2 regions of the Vibrio sp. B1Z05 genome follow, and region 2 is predicted to be linked to the other one. Evidence: predicted binding sites of a transcription regulator. Region 2 holds the regulator's gene; the other holds the start of a gene.
The links. Region 2 encodes MetJ, which represses methionine synthesis genes. Its sites were predicted from a motif close to TTAGACNTNTANANGTCTAA; they were not measured.

Region 1 (3,197 bases), 470 kb from region 2:
CGATTGCCGCTGTGGTACCGATAAAAGTACCAATTAGTAGTTTCGTTAATGGGATTATAGCTACCATCAATACAATAAATGGAACACTTCGACCAATATTGATGATTGCGCCTAATACAGAGTTAAGGCGCGGGCTTTCTAATAGACCACCACGTTTGGTGGTGTGCAGAATAACCCCTAGCGGGATGCCAACTAAAAAGCCAACAATGCCTGAAAACGCCACCATATAAAGTGTTTGCCATGTTGCCTTGAGCAAAAGGCTGTTATTTGCGCTGAACCAGTCAGCAAATACATCATAAGACATAGCCTAGAACCTCGACTTTAATTTTTTGTTCTTGAAGATAGTTAATCGCCGCATCGTAGGATTCTTCATCGCCATACACTTCTGCGACCATCATGCCGAACTTAACGCCGCCAGCATAATCAAGATCTGAACTTAGAATAGAAATATCAATATTGAATTTACGTGCAATTTGGCTGATAACCGGCGCATTCACACTGGCACCTGTAAACTCTAGGCGAACTAAAGCGTAGCTTCCTTCGCAGCGCTCTTTTTGCAGGCGTAACTCGTAATCTTCTGGGATAGAGAGATCTAAAGTGGATCGTATAAATTGGTGAGCCAGTTCTGTTTTAGGGTGCGCAAAAATAGTGCCTACAGTGCCTTTTTCGACCAGTTCGCCACCACCAATAATCGCCACTTCGTGACAGATGTTTTTCACTACATCCATTTCGTGGGTGATGATTAAAATGGTAATCCCCAGTTGACGGTTGATGGTTTTTAATAGCGCAAGGATAGATTGCGTAGTCGCAGGGTCAAGTGCGCTGGTGGCTTCATCACAAAGCAACACTTTAGGGTCACTGGAAAGCGCTCTCGCTATCGCTACACGTTGTTTTTGACCGCCACTTAGGTTGGCAGGGTAGGTATTACGTTTGTCAGCCAGTCCGACAAGACCTAATAGCTCAACCACTTTGTTTTCGATGTATTGTTTGTCTTTACCCGCAAGCTCTAATGGCAATGCGATGTTTTCGAACACAGTACGAGAAGAGAGCAAATTAAAGTGTTGAAAAATCATACCTATGTTGCGGCGTGCTTCTGACAATTCTTTTTTAGATAGCTTAGTCAGATCGATACCATCAACGATAACTTCGCCACTGGTCGGTGCTTCAAGCATGTTTACACAACGAATTAGAGTACTTTTACCAGCACCAGACGAACCAATAACACCAAAGATATTGCCTTTGGCGATGGTCAAATTGATATCTTTCAAGGCATTGATTGCGGTTTTGCCTTGGTAGAATACCTTGTTAACTTGCTTAATCTCTATCATCAAAAAGCCTGCTTGATTAGGGAGAGGATCTAAAATCTTTCAGAGATGCTAGATAGTTCACAGAATGAAGTCAATAGATATTTTTACGTCTAGACGTCTAAAGCTGAAAACGTAGGTGCGAGTGACCCCAAAGCGTGCGATAATTATCCCCATATCAAGCAAACAATGCAGAGTAATTTACCGTGTCTAAACCCGCTGTTTTTTTGGATCGTGATGGTGTCATTAATGTCGATCATGGTTATGTCCATGATGAGCATGATTTTGAATATATCCCTGGAGTTTTTGAAGCGACAGAGCAGCTACAAAAAATGGGTTATATGTTAGTGCTAGTGACCAATCAATCGGGCATTGCACGCGGTAAGTTCACCGAAGAGCGATTTGAATCGTTAACGCAGTGGATGGATTGGAATTTTTCTGATCATGGTGTGGAGTTTGATGGTATCTATTATTGCCCGCACCATCCTGAGCACGGTATCGGTGAATACAAACAAGATTGTGATTGTCGCAAACCTAAGCCGGGCATGTTTATTTCGGCGCGAGATTTTCTGAAAATTGATATGGAAAATTCGGTTATGGTTGGCGATAAAGCCGAAGATCTTATGGCAGCAGAAGCCGCTGGCGTTAAAACTAAGATTTTAGTGCGTACTGGTAAACCTGTTACCGACAGAGGCGAAGCGATTGCAACAGTTGTACTCGATAGCATTAAAGATGTACCCGCTTATTTATCGCAGCAATAAGGGGTAATTGGCGATTTAGTCGCTGAGCTTTTAAGTTGAAACTATGCTTCACAGGCTTTGACTATGTCAAAGCCTGTTTTGTATGTGCTTATATCTGACTACAGGTGTAAATCTTTCGCTGAGCGGTGAGTGCTTACCGTGAACGAAATACTATTGATAATGAACGGTATAGCGAGTGGGCTTATGGTTCATCCATAAAATCATATTGATAAAGACGGCGGCAACAATCGACCAAGCAATTAGCGTTAACGGAATAAAATACAGTGAGCAGATAAGGATAGTGATATCAAACAATAACTGACTCTTTCCAACCGACACGCCAAATTTATCCTGAATGACTAGGCACAATACGTTTGATCCCCCCAAACTCGCTCGATGACGAAATAGCACCAATAAGCCGAGCCCAATACACATCCCGCCCGCAATAGCCGCAAAAATTGGGGATAGAAATTCAAACTTAACCAAGTGATGCAGATTATCGGCCATTATTGAGACCAAAGAAACGCATATGACACTATTAATGGTGAAGCGTTTGCCTAATCGAAACCAAGCTAGAAAATAAAAAGGGATATTGACCAAAAAGTACATAGTACCGAAGCTGAGGTCGATAAACTGGGTAAACAGTAAGCCTAACCCTGCTGTGCCTCCCACGATCATTGATGATGACTTTAAAAAAAAGATCCCAATGGCAACCAACAAGGTGCCGGTAAAGATAGCTGCGCAATCTTCAAGAAAACTGTGTTTATTCATTGGAGTTAACCTCACAAAACCAGTCGCGAATAGTATAGGAAAAGTGCGCTTTATCGAATTGTTTCGGCAAAATTGTCGTTAACATCGTGTAATTTTTGATTTACACGGTGTAAAGTTGAAGGCCTCAAATAAGATAATCCCATATTAGACCTTTATTCTGTAGGAAAATTAGGTAAATATACCTATAAGAAACAGGGACAAAAAGAATTTGTGATACAAATTTATTTCGGTAAAATGCCGCCAATGCCGTGACGAAAACGTTTGCGTTTAGTCATTGTATGGCTTTTTTAGCTATTTACAGTTTAATCTGAGTCAGGAGATACAGATGCTAAAGCGTGATATGAACATCGCTGATTACGATGCGGATCTATTTGCCGCTATT
Region 2 (3,197 bases):
GACAAATGTCACCCGTTCTACACTGGTAAGCAACGTATCGTTGATACTGGCGGCCGTGTTGATCGCTTTAACAAGCGTTTCGGTGCTCTTTCTTCTAAGAAATAATCTTAGTCGTAAAGATACAGAAAAAAGGTCGCCTAGGCGGCCTTTTTTGATCCTACAACAAATTGATTATCCAAGTTATTTACCTTCATTTCGATCTGGCAATCCCAAGCATTCTCTTTTTTACTCTGGTTACTTTGTAGTACATTGCCTGTTTTTTATTTACAATCACAAATTATTTACTTTCTCCTAATATCCACGAAGGGATGCTCTTAGATGTCAGATGACCAACCGATAAATGATTTCCGCCAACAAGCTCTCGATTACCACGAGTTTCCTAAGCCAGGAAAAATAGCTGTTGAATTAACAACGCCTGCTGATTCAGTTCATGATCTAGCGCTAGCTTATAGCCCAGGTGTTGCAGAGCCAGTACGTGAAATCGCCCAAAATGCTGATAACGTTTACAAGTACACAGCCAAAGGGAATATGGTTGCGGTTATTTCAAACGGCACCGCTATCTTGGGTTTAGGTAACTTAGGGCCAATGGCTTCTAAGCCGGTTATGGAAGGCAAAGCGTTATTGTTCAAACGCTTTGCCGGTTTGGACTCTATTGATATTGAAGTAAAGCACCGCACTATTGATGAGTTCATCGATACCGTGGCGGCGATTGCCGATACCTTTGGCGGAATTAACCTAGAAGATATCAAAGCGCCAGATTGTTTTGAGATTGAAAGTCGTCTTATCGAACGATGCGATGTGCCGGTATTTCACGATGATCAGCACGGCACTGCGATTGTGACCGCCGCCGGTATGCTTAACGCAATAGAGCTACAAGGAAAGCAACTGTGTGACTCTACTATTGTATGCTTGGGCGCCGGTGCTGCGGCAGTTGCGTGTATGGAGCTACTCATTAAATGCGGCGCACAGCGTGAAAAAATCTACATGTTAGATCGTAAAGGCGTTATTCATACTCGCCGTGACGATCTTAACGAATACAAACAGCTGTTTGCCAACAATACCGACAAACGTACCCTAGAAGATGTGATTGAAGGCGCGGATCTGTTCCTTGGCGTATCTGGTCCTAACTTGTTGTCACCTGAGGCATTGGCCTTGATGGCGGACAAACCAGTGGTGTTTGCCTGTTCTAACCCTGATCCTGAAATTAAACCAGAGCGTGCTCATGAAGTGCGTAGTGATTTGATTATGGGCACGGGACGTTCTGATTATCCAAACCAAGTGAACAACGTTATTTGTTTCCCATTTATCTTCCGTGGCGCTTTAGATGTGAGAGCCAGTGAGATTAATATTGAAATGAAGCTAGCGGCGGTGGAAGCAATTCGCCAGTTAGCAAAAGAACCAGTGCCAGAAGAAGTGATGAAAGCGGCTGGGGTAACGTCATTAGAGTTTGGTAATGGCTATATTATCCCTAAACCAATGGACCCACGCTTGTTACCTCGCGTAGCAAGAGCGGTAGCGGAAGCAGCGGTTGCCTCTGGCGTTGCTCGCATTGAGCTTCCTGAGAATTATATGCAGAGCTAATAGCAGAATGCAGGGTTAATAACCGAAAATTAAAAGGGGCTAGAGTGTGATCACTTTAGCCCCTTTTTTTATGAGTTAAATCTGAGCGTTGTGCTAGTTTAGTACTAGTGTTAGTCGTCGAAGACTTCTAATTCAATACCGAGATCGGACATGATTTTTTTTGCTTCAGTTGGAATTTCATCTGGGCAATCTTTTCTCAGATCTTCGTCGGTAGGGAGTGGTTGGCCAGTATAAGCGTGTAAGAAAGCTTCACATAGAAGCTCACTGTTGGTTGCATGGCGGAGGTTGTTTACCTGACGACGTGTTCGCTCATCAGTTAGAATTTTGAGAACCTTAAGTGGAATAGACACAGTGATCTTTTTTACTTGAGTGCTTTTTTTACCGTGTTCAGCATATGGGCTGATGTATTCGCCATTCCAGTCTGCCATTGGAAACCTTTATTACTTAGTTTTAAGAAGTTAATTTCCAATTCTAGCGATATTTACTGCTATATGTAAAGGCATTTAGACGTCTAGATGTGTTGAAGTCTAATACTGATCACGGTAATCTAGTATTAGATTCAGATTAATTTGATTGGTTACAAACTCCACCAGTCACTGCCAAAGGAAGGACAAGAAAATGAGCAGTAAACATAAGTCATCGACCATTGCCGTACGCACCGGTATAGAGTCTGATACCCAGCACCATGCTGTTGTTCCCCCTATTTACCTGTCCACAAACTATGGTTTTCCTTCATTTGGAGATGTACCAAAGTATGATTACACCCGCTCTGGAAACCCTAATCGTGGGCTTTTAGAGACGGCACTGTTTGAGTTGGAGTCAGGTAAAGGTGCTGTTGTTACCAACTGTGGTACATCAGCACTTAATTTATGGGTTTCGGCATTTTTAAGCCCAGACGATTTAATTATTGCGCCTCATGATTGTTATGGCGGTACTTACCGTTTATTTAACACTCGTGCGCAAAAAGGTGACTTTAAGGTTGAGTTTGTCGATCAATCAGATGATCAAGCCCTTGCTGCAGCGATTGCCAAAAAGCCAAAACTGATTCTTATTGAAACGCCATCGAACCCATTGGTGCGAGTAGTGGATATCGAGAAAGTGTGCCAGCAAGCGGCAGCCGTGGGTGCATTAGTGGGCGTCGACAATACATTTCTAACCCCCATTTACCAAAGACCATTAGAGCTTGGTGCTGATTTTGTCATCCATTCCACCACTAAATACATTAATGGTCATTCGGATGTGATTGGCGGGGTTGTGGTTACCAAAACTGAACAGCATGCTGAAGAACTTGGCTGGTGGGGTAACTGTATTGGTGCAACGGGCACGCCTTTTGATAGCTATATGACATTGCGCGGCATTCGCACTTTAGGTGCACGTATGCGTGTGCATGAAGAAAGCTCACAAGTTATTTTAAACTTTCTACAATCTCAAAAGCGTGTCAAAACCATTTATCACCCAAGCTTGCCAGATCACCCTGGCCATGACATTGCTAAACGTCAGCAGTCTGGTTTTGGTAGCATGCTCAGCTTTGAGTTTGATGGTGATTTAGAGCAACTGAAGACCTTTATTAACAGCTTAACATTGTTCTCTTTAGCGGAGTCTTTAGGTGGGGTAGA

Region 1: a site for MetJ is predicted at 1,410-1,429, ahead of metN (methionine ABC transporter ATP-binding protein MetN). Genes of this name have one in related genera too.

Annotation. Positions count from the first base shown of each region.
Region 1 covers NZ_CP130463.1:640,214-643,410, forward strand. The annotation lists gene QV280_RS03025 (methionine ABC transporter permease) at 1-304, opposite strand, end outside; gene metN (methionine ABC transporter ATP-binding protein MetN) at 294-1,328, opposite strand; gene gmhB (D-glycero-beta-D-manno-heptose 1,7-bisphosphate 7-phosphatase) at 1,511-2,065, shown strand; gene QV280_RS03040 (YitT family protein) at 2,216-2,815, opposite strand; gene glyA (serine hydroxymethyltransferase) at 3,141-3,197, shown strand, end outside.
Region 2 covers NZ_CP130463.1:174,505-177,701, forward strand. The annotation lists gene rpmE (50S ribosomal protein L31) at 1-105, shown strand, start outside; gene QV280_RS00825 (malic enzyme-like NAD(P)-binding protein) at 319-1,581, shown strand; gene metJ (met regulon transcriptional regulator MetJ) at 1,692-2,009, opposite strand; gene QV280_RS00835 (O-succinylhomoserine (thiol)-lyase) at 2,200-3,197, shown strand, end outside.